2 linked regions of the Phenylobacterium zucineum HLK1 genome follow. The protein of the gene in region 1 interacts with the protein of each later gene in a pairwise test. Links are inferred from orthologs where the notes say so. Each region holds a gene or a part of one and is shown on either strand. Other genes may lie near its edges.

Region 1 (6,375 bases):
CGCCCAGGCGCTGACCAACGTACTCAAGAACGCGGCCGAGGCGGTGGAGGCCCGGCGGGCCCGGACGCCGAAGCTCAAGGGCCGGATCGTCGCGCGCCTGGCGGCCGACGACGGGCAGGTGGCGTTCGAGGTCGAGGACAACGGCGTCGGCCTGCCGGCCAAGGACCGCGACCGCCTGACCGAACCCTATGTGACGACGCGGGAGAAGGGCACGGGCCTTGGCCTCGCGATCGTGAAGCGAATCCTGGAAGACCACGGCGGCGAGCTGGAGCTCGCCGACGCGCGGAGCGGGCAGGGGGCCCTGGCCACCCTTCGCCTGCCGGCGGCGAGCGCCGCGCGCGTCGAGGCTACGGCCGTCGCCGCGACGACGTGAGAAGGCGGAAGGCATGGCTGCAGACGTTCTGGTGGTCGACGACGAGGTGGACATCCGCGAGCTGGTCGCGGGGATCCTCTCGGACGAGGGTTATGCGGTCCGGACGGCGAACGACTCCGAATCGGCGCTGGCCGCGGTCCGCGCGCGCAAGCCCGCGCTCCTGATCCTCGACATCTGGATGTCGGGCGGCGGGATGGACGGCCTGGAGCTGCTCGATCTCGTCAAGGAGCTCGATCCCGACCTTCCGGTGATCATGATCTCGGGCCACGGCAACATCGAGACGGCGGTCAGCGCCATCAAGCGCGGCGCCTACGAGTTCCTGGAGAAGCCGTTCAAGTCCGACCGGCTGCTGCTGGTCGTGGAACGGGCGCTGGAGGCGGCCAACCTGCGGCGCGAGAACCGCCGGCTGCGCGCCCAGGCCATCACGCCTGAGGGACTGCTCGGCAAGTCGGTCGCCGCCCAGCAGCTCCGCCAGATGATCGCCAAGCTCGCGGGCGCCAACAGCCGCGTCCTGATCTCGGGCCCGCCGGGCGCGGGCAAGGAGACGGTCGCGCGCCTGATCCATGACGCCAGCCATCGGGCCCGCAACGAGTTCGTGCCGATCAGCGCCGCCGGCATGACGCCCGAGCGCATGGACATCGAGCTGTTCGGCCAGGAGGGCGAGGGCGGACGTCCGGCCAAGATCGGGGTGTTCGAACGGGCCCACGCGGGCACGCTCTACCTCGACGAGGTCGCCGACATGCCGCGGGAGACCCAGGGCCGCATCCTGCGGGTGCTGGTGGAGCAGCGGTTCCGGCGCGTGGACGGCGACTCGGACGTCCAGGTGGACGTGCGGGTGATCTCGTCCACTTCCAAGGACCTGCGCGAGGAGATCGCCGCCGGCCGCTTCCGCGAGGACCTGTTCCACCGCCTGAACGTGGTGCCGGTGAACGTGCCGGGCCTGGCCGAGCGGCGCGAGGACATCCCCGAGCTGATCGACGACTTCATCACCCGCATCTGCGACGCCACCGGCCTGCCGCGGCGGCGGCTGTCCGACGACGCGCTCGCCATGCTCCAGGTGCGCGCCTGGCCCGGCAACCTGCGCCAGCTGCGCAACAACGTGGAGCGGATGCTGATCCTGGCGTCGGGCGCGCCGTCCGAGCCGATCACCGCCGAGATGCTGCCGCCCGAGGCTTCCGTCAGCGACCAGGCCGGCTCGTTCGGCGCCGAGCGGATCATCGCCCTGCCGCTGCGCGAGGCCCGCGAGGTGTTCGAGCGCGAGTACCTGAACGCCCAGATGCTCCGCTTCTCGGGCAACATCAGCCGCACCGCCGCCTTCATCGGCATGGAGCGTTCGGCCCTGCACCGGAAGCTGAAGTCGCTGGGGCTCTCCGGTGCCCGCCCCCTCGAGACCGAGGAGGCCTGAGCTTGGGCCGCATCGCCTACGTCAACGGCCGCTTCGTTCCCCACGGGGAGGCGTTCGTCCACATCGAGGACCGCGGCTATCAGTTCGCCGACGCGGTCTACGAGGTCTGGGCGGTGTTCGACGGCCGGCTGGCCGACGCCGAGGGGCACTTCGCGCGCCTGGAGCGCAGCCTGGCCGAACTCGGCATCGTCATGCCCATGAGCCGCGCGGCCCTGACGCTGGTCCTGAAGGAAACCCTGCGGCGCAACCGCATCCGCGAGGGGCTGCTCTACCTGCAGGTCAGCCGCGGCGTCGCGCCCCGGGACCACGCCTTCCCCGCCGAGGGCGTCCGGCCGGCTGTGATCGTCACGGCCAGCCGCGTCGACCGCGCCGCGGCCGAGGCCCGGGCGGCCCGGGGCGTGGGCGTCGTCACCACCCCCGAGAACCGCTGGGGCCGCTGCGACATCAAGACGGTCGGCCTGCTGCCGAACGTGCTGGCCAAGCAGAAGGCGCGCGAGGCCGGGGCCGTGGAGGCCTGGTTCGTCGACGAGCTGGGCCTCGTCACCGAGGGCGCGTCCTCCAACGCCTGGATCGTGGACGGAGACGGCGTGCTGCGGACCCGCGACACCAACGCCAACATCCTGCGCGGGGTGACCCGCCTCAGCCTCATGGAGGTGATCCGCGAAGCCGGCCTGAAGGTCGAGGAGCGCCCGTTCACGCCCGAGGAGGCGCGAAGCGCGCGGGAGGCCTTCATCACCGGCGCGGGCACGATCGTGCTGCCGGTCGTCAGCGTGGACGGCAAGCCCGTGGGCGACGGGTCGCCCGGCCCGGTGGCGAGCCGGCTGCGGCGTCTCTATATCGAGCGGGCGAAGGCGCGGTCCGTCTGATCGTCCGCCCGCGATTGCGCCCGTCGCCAAAGCCTGTTTAGCGTGACCCTTGTGTGTGGGCGGACCTGGCCGCCCGTCATAACCAAAAGGCGAAAAGCCATGAGCGACAAGAAACAGAACCTGCAGGACACCTTCCTGAACAGCGTGCGCAAGTCCAAGACGCCGCTGACGATCTTCCTGGTGAACGGGGTCAAGCTGCAGGGCGTGGTGAGCTGGTTCGACAACTTCTGCGTTCTGCTCCGCAGGGACGGGCAATCCCAGCTCGTCTACAAGCACGCCATCTCCACCATCATGCCGGCTCAGCCCGTGCAGCTCTATGAGCCGTCTGACGACGAGGCCGATTGAGTTCTTCGAAATCCGTTGACCGTGAGGCGCCCGTCCAGGGCGCCGTGGTGATCCACCCGGACCGCGAGGGCCGGACGAGCGCCGTACGGGACCCGCAGGCCCGCCTCGAAGAGGCGGTCGGCCTTGCGCAGGCGCTCGACCTGGAAGTCCGCGAGACCCTGGTCGCGCCCCTGCGGCGGCTGACGCCCGCCACCCTGTTCGGCAAGGGCAAGGTGGAGGAGGTTGCGGCGGTCGTGGACTCCGTCGAGGCCGACGTGGTGGTCGTCGACGACGCGCTCACGCCGGTCCAGCAGCGCAACCTCGAGAAGGCCTGGAAGGCCAAGGTCATCGACCGCACGGGGCTGATCCTGGAGATCTTCGCCCGCCGCGCCCGCACGCGGGAGGGCCGCCTGCAGGTCGAGCTGGCCCGTCTGACCTATGAGCGTTCGCGCCTCGTCCGCACCTGGACCCACCTGGAGCGCCAGCGCGGCGGCTTCGGCGTCATGGGCGGCCCGGGCGAAACCCAGATCGAGACCGACCGGCGGCTCCTGGCCGAGAAGATCGGCAAGCTGAAGCGCGAGCTGGTGGAGGTGCGCCGCACCCGAACCCTGCAGCGCTCGGCCCGCCGTCGCGTGCCGTACCCGACGGTGGCGCTGGTGGGCTACACCAACGCCGGCAAGTCCACGCTGTTCAACCGCCTGACCCAGGCCGAGGTGCTGGCGCAGGACATGCTGTTCGCCACCCTCGATCCGACGCTGCGGATGCTGAAGCTGCCCGACGGGCGCCCGGCGATCCTGTCGGATACCGTGGGCTTCATCTCGGACCTGCCGCACGAGCTGGTCGAGGCGTTCCGCGCCACGCTGGAGGAGGTGCGCGAGGCCGACGTCGTGCTGCACGTGCGCGACATCGCCAGCGAGGAGACCGAGGCGCAGGCGCAGGACGTGCGGACGGTGCTCCAGCGCCTGGGCGTCGACATGGACGAGCGGCGCATCCTGGAGGTCTGGAACAAGGTCGACCTGCTGCCGGCCGACGAACGCCAGGACGCGGCCGGCGACGCCCGCCGGGCCCATCCGCCGGCCATCCTGGTCTCGGCGGTCACGGGCGAGGGCTGCGACGACCTCCTGAGGGCCGTCGGCGCGCTGGTGGACGAAGCGCCGCCGGTGGACGTCTATGCGCCGGCCGGGGAGGGCGCGGCGATCGCCTGGCTCTACCGGCACGGCCGGGTGGTCGAACGGGTGGAGGGCAAGGACGGCAGCGTGCGCCTGGCGGTCAGCCTCTCGCCCCAGGCGCTGGGCCAGTTCGAACAGCTGTTCCCGCACGCCGAGGTGCGCGGGGCGGGCTGACGCCCGCCTGCACCGAATCTCCACAGTCCGCGCCGGTCGGCCTGCACCGGCGCCGCTCAAAGCTGCGGGCCATGGACGAGCTCTTCTCCCCCGCGCCCGGCGGATGCCGTTTCTCCCTCAGCGCCGCCGGCGAGGCTTGGTCCTGGCGGCTGACCACGCCGGATGGCGACAGCCTGGGCGGACTCGCCCCCGACCCCAAGACCGCCCGGCGGTCAGCCGCCTTCGCCGCCTATGCGGTGGCCGCGCTGGAGCGGACGCGCCGCCGGCGCTTCTAGGTCAGGGTGACGTAGAGTTCGCTCTCGATCACCCATTGGCCGGTGACCTTGCGCCAGACGGCCAGATAGGTCCCGGACATCTCGGGCTGGCCCTTCCAGTCGGCGCGCCAGCGGCCCTGTTCGGCGGCGCGCTGTCCCGCGGCGTCCAGCTCCACGGACGCCGTCTCGCGCACATAGGTGACGAAGGCGGGATCGGCGAACTGGCCGGAGAAGGCGTCCACGACCGCGTCGGCGCCCACGATCAGCCCGCCGTCGCCGACGATCAGCTTCACGTCGGGCGCGAAGAACGGACGAAGCCGCGCCGCCTCGTGGGCGGCGATCAGCTTGTTGGTCAGCCGCCGCCGGGCGCGGATCGCGTCCTCCGGCGCCGTCATCAGGCGGGCTGGGCCGCCAGGCGCTTGTCGAGATAGGCGCCCACGCGCTGCTCGACGTCGGGCAGGTTCTCCATCCAGAAGTGGCTGGCGCCCTCGACCACCTCGTAGTCGATCACGATGCCCTTCTGGGTCCGGAGCTTGGAGACCACGCGCTCGACCTCGACCGGCGGCACCACGCTGTCTGCGCCGCCATGCAGGATCAAGCCCGAGGCGGGGCAGGGGGCCAGGAACGAGAAATCGTAGGCGTTGGTCGGCGGCGAGACCGAGATGAAGCCGTCGGTCTCGGGCCGGCGCATCAGGAGCTGCATGCCGATCCAGGCGCCGAAGGAATAGCCCGCCACCCAGCACTGGGACGCGGCCGGATTGGTCGCCTGCAGCCAGTCGAGCGCGGTCGCCGCGTCAGCCAGCTCGCCGATGCCGCCGTCGAACTCGCCCTGGCTGCGCCCCACTCCCCGGAAGTTGAACCGCAGCACCGAGAAGCCGCGCTTCATGAAGATGTGGAAGAGCTGCACCGCCACGGGGTTGTTCATCTGGCCGCCCGCCTTCGGGTGGGGGTGCAGGATGAGGGCGACAGGCGCGCTCTCGCTCTTGCCTTGCGTGTAACGGCCTTCGATCCGCCCGGCTGCGCCGGTCAGAACCACCTCTGGCATCTAGACCCCTCTTATCGGCCTGGAATACTTGACTGCTGCGCTAGGTCTTCCTAAGTCCGGGCCATCCGATGCGGCCGGTTCCCCAAGAGCCCTGCGCGAGGCGCCGGCTTGTAGCACAGGCCGCTTCGGATGCGCGGGAAAACTGCATCGGGCGAAGGAGCCATGCGACTCTCCACCAAAGGCCGCTACGCCGTGATGGCCATGGCAGACCTCGCGCGGCGCGAGGGCGAGGCCGCCCGCGCCGTGGCGCTCGCTGACATCGCCGCGCGGCAGGAGATTTCCCTCTCTTACCTCGAACAGCTCTTCGCGCGGCTGCGCCGCAAGGGCTTGGTGAAGAGCGCCCGCGGCCCCGGCGGCGGCTATCGCCTGGCCCGCACCGCCGAGCAGACCAGCATCGCCGAGATCGTCCATGCGGTGGACGAGCCGCTGCGCGCCACCCGCTGCGCCAACGCCGGCAAGGGCTGCATGACCCGCGGCGAGCGCTGCCTCACCCACGACCTCTGGGCCGATCTCGGCCAGCAGATCGAGCATTACCTGGCCTCGGTCACCCTCGCCGACGTGATCGGCGGTCGCCTCGGAGCCCGCGCCGCCGCATGAGTTCGTCCATCTACCTCGACTACAACGCCACCGCCCCGGTGCGCCCGCAGGCGGCGGCCGCTGTGGCCCGCGCCCTGGAGGTCGGAGGCAATCCGTCGTCGGTCCACGCCGCCGGCCGGGCGGCGCGCGCCATCATGGAATCGGCCCGCGAGAGCATCGCCAGGCTGA
Region 2 (2,883 bases), 2.1 Mb from region 1 along the record:
GCCCTCCTCAAGGGAATGACGGTCGAGGCGTTCGTGCGGCGGTGCTACCCGGTCCGCCCGGGTCAGACCGTGCTGGTGCACGCCGCCGCCGGCGGGGTGGGCCAGATCATGGTCCAGTGGCTGAAGGCCATCGGCGCCGAGGTGATCGCCACCGTAGGCTCGCAGGCCAAGGCGGCGAAGGCCCGCGCGCTGGGCGCCGACCACGTCATCCTCTACCGCGAGCAGGACGTGGCCGCCGAGGTCCGCCGGATCACCGGGGGCCAGGGCGTGCCCGTCGCCTACGACTCGGTCGGCAAGGACACCTTCGAGGGCACCCTGGCCAGCCTGGCCCGCCGCGGCTGGTTCGTCAGCTTCGGCAACGCCTCGGGCCCGGCGCCGCCGGTCGACCCGATCCGGCTGATGCGCGGCGGCTCGCTCGTCTTCACCCGGCCGACCCTGTTCGACTATACGGCGACGCCGCAGGAGCTGGAGGAGAGCGCCGCGGCGCTGTTCGAGATGATCGGCTCGGGCAAGGTGAAGATCGACATCGGCCAGACCTTCGCCCTCGCCGAAGCGCGCCGGGCGCACGAGGCGCTGGAGAGCCGGGCCACGGTCGGCGCGAGCCTGCTGATTCCATGAGGACCCTTCCCTCCCCCTCGTGGGGAGGGACAGGCCGCTCTCTGTCGCGCAGGGACAGGCACGCCCGTACGGTTTTCGCGGCTAAATTCGCGACAGAGCCGATTTTCCATAACGAAGGGGCTCCGGTCTCCCGAAGCCCCTGAAATCGCTCGATATTTCGAAGAACGCGTTACGTGTTCATCGACTGGAAGAAGTCATCGTTGTTCTTCGAGCCGCGCAGCTTGTCGAGCAGGAACTCGATGGCGTCCTGGGCGCCCATCGGGTTGAGGATGCGGCGCAGGATGTAGGTCTTCTGGAGGTGCTCCTTCGGGGTGATGAGCTCCTCCTTCCGGGTGCCGGACTTCAGCACGTCGATAGCCGGGAAGATCCGCTTGTCGGCCACCTTCCGGTCCAGGACGATTTCCGAGTTACCGGTGCCCTTGAACTCTTCGAAGATGACTTCGTCCATCCGGCTGCCGGTGTCGATCAGGGCCGTGGCGATGATCGTCAGCGAGCCGCCCTCCTCGATGTTCCGGGCGGCGCCGAAGAAGCGCTTGGGCCGCTGCAGGGCGTTGGCGTCCACGCCGCCGGTCAGCACCTTGCCCGAGGACGGGACGACGGTGTTGTAGGCGCGGCCGAGGCGGGTGACCGAGTCCAGCAGGATGACGACGTCGCGCTTGTGCTCGACCAGGCGCTTGGCCTTCTCGATGACCATCTCGGCCACCTGGACGTGACGGGTCGCCGGCTCGTCGAAGGTCGAGGAGATGACCTCGCCCTTCACGGTCCGCTGCATGTCGGTGACTTCTTCCGGGCGCTCGTCGATCAGCAGGACGATCAGGTAGCACTCGGGGTGGTTCTTCTCGATCGACTTGGCGATGTTCTGCAGCATCACCGTCTTGCCGACCCGCGGGGGCGCCACGATCAGGCAGCGCTGGCCCTTGCCGAGCGGAGCGACGATGTCGATCACCCGGCCCGAGCGGTCCTTCAGGGTCGGATCGTCGATCTCCATCCGCAGGCGCTCGTCGGGATAGAGCGGCGTCAGGTTGTCGAACAGCACCTTGTGCCGCACGTTCTCGGGCGGCTCGAAGTTGATCTGGTCGACCTTCACCAGGGCGAAGTAGCGCTCGCCCTCGCGCGGGGCGCGGACCGCGCCGACCACGGTGTCACCGGTGCGCAGGCCGAACTTCCGGATCTGCGAGGGGCTGACGTAGATGTCGTCGGGGCCGGGGAGATAGTTGGCCTCGGGGCTGCGCAGGAAGCCGAAGCCGTCCTGGACCACCTCGAGCGTGCCCGAGCCCTCGATCTCGACGCCTTCCTCGGCCAGCGTCTTGAGGATCGCGAACATCATGTCCTGCTTGCGCATGGAGTTCGCGGACTCGACCTCGAGCTGCTCGGCGAAGGCCAGCAGGTCGGAGGGCGACTTGTCCTTCAGCTCCTGCAGGCTCATGCGCGTCAGGCCCATGGCGGCGATCGCCTTGGCGGCCTCGGACGGCTCGTCCGCGTCGGCGTGGGCGTCGGTCTCTTCGGCCGGGGTCTCGGCGACCTGGGGCTCGGCGTCTTGAGCGGCGGGGTCGGCCGTTTCGGCCTCGGGGAAGTCCTGGGTGTCGTCTTGCATCTTGAATCTACTTGGGAAATCGCTCGCGCCGGGACGGAGTCCGGGCGCGGGCTGGAAGGGATGACGGCGTCCGTCGGGTCGCCGATGTGAACGTTTCGGGAGCCGGGCCGCTGCGCGAGGAGCCGCGCAAGGCCGGCGGAAGGGCGGGGCGCGCCGCGGATCGCCGCGTCGCGTGGGCCCAGCGGAACCACATGCCGGCGGGCCGGTCAAGAAGATCAGGCGGCGTAGGCCCTCATGTGGGGTGCGGCCGGGCGGCTGTCCAGGGCGGGTTCAGCCGCCGAACTGCAGGGTCACGGCCAGGACGGCCACGATGGCGGCGACGAACGGCAGCTCGTTGGTCGCCCGCCAGAACTTCGCGGACTTCGGGCGCTGACCCGCCGCCAGCTTCTTGCGGGCTCCGGCCAGGAAGCCGTGCCAGCCCGAGAGGAATGTGACCACCGCCAGCTTCACCAGCATCCAGGGCTGGAGGAGGAAGCCCCAGCCGGCCCCCGTGGCGTAGACGTGCCAGAGGATGAGCGTCACGCCGAGCACCCAGGTGATCGTCATGGCCGGATTGATGATGATCCGCAGGAGCTTGCGCTCCCACACCTGGAAGTGGGCGTCGAACTCGGTCCCGGGCGGCGCCGTCTCGGTGTGGTAGGCGTAGAGCCGCGGCAGGTAGAGCATGCCGG

The links.
Region 2: the proteins of hfq (region 1) and rho interact in binary tests that used the Escherichia coli proteins (3 or more experiments, as listed by UniProt). The link is inferred for Phenylobacterium zucineum HLK1 from one-to-one orthologs.

Annotation. Positions count from the first base shown.
Region 1 is NC_011144.1:1,929,678-1,936,052, reverse strand. What follows is about bases 1,646-4,366. They hold hfq (RNA chaperone Hfq), read left to right. Parts: upstream 1,646-2,743; coding sequence 2,744-2,989; downstream 2,990-4,366. Other genes in these bases: hflX (GTPase HflX), read left to right, coding at 3,037-4,311; PHZ_RS09525 (D-amino-acid transaminase), read left to right, coding at 1,781-2,644; ntrX (nitrogen assimilation response regulator NtrX), read left to right, coding at 1,646-1,778. Also shown: PHZ_RS09535 (sensor histidine kinase NtrY-like), read left to right, coding at 1-373; more of ntrX, read left to right, coding at 387-1,645; PHZ_RS09510 (hypothetical protein), read left to right, coding at 4,383-4,586; PHZ_RS09505 (YybH family protein), read right to left, coding at 4,583-4,960; PHZ_RS09500 (alpha/beta hydrolase), read right to left, coding at 4,960-5,610; PHZ_RS09495 (Rrf2 family transcriptional regulator), read left to right, coding at 5,773-6,207; PHZ_RS09490 (cysteine desulfurase family protein), read left to right, coding at 6,204-6,375. UniProt on the Escherichia coli protein: RNA chaperone that binds small regulatory RNA (sRNAs) and mRNAs to facilitate mRNA translational regulation in response to envelope stress, environmental stress and changes in metabolite concentrations.
Region 2 is NC_011144.1:3,990,730-3,993,612, forward strand. Bases 1-2,807 are described here. They hold rho (transcription termination factor Rho), read right to left. Parts: upstream 2,213-2,807; coding sequence 788-2,212; downstream 1-787. Other genes in these bases: PHZ_RS19495 (quinone oxidoreductase family protein), read left to right, coding at 1-618; PHZ_RS19505 (CopD family protein), read right to left, coding at 2,483-2,807. Outside these bases: more of PHZ_RS19505, read right to left, coding at 2,808-2,883. UniProt on the Escherichia coli protein: Facilitates transcription termination by a mechanism that involves Rho binding to the nascent RNA, activation of Rho's RNA-dependent ATPase activity, and release of the mRNA from the DNA template.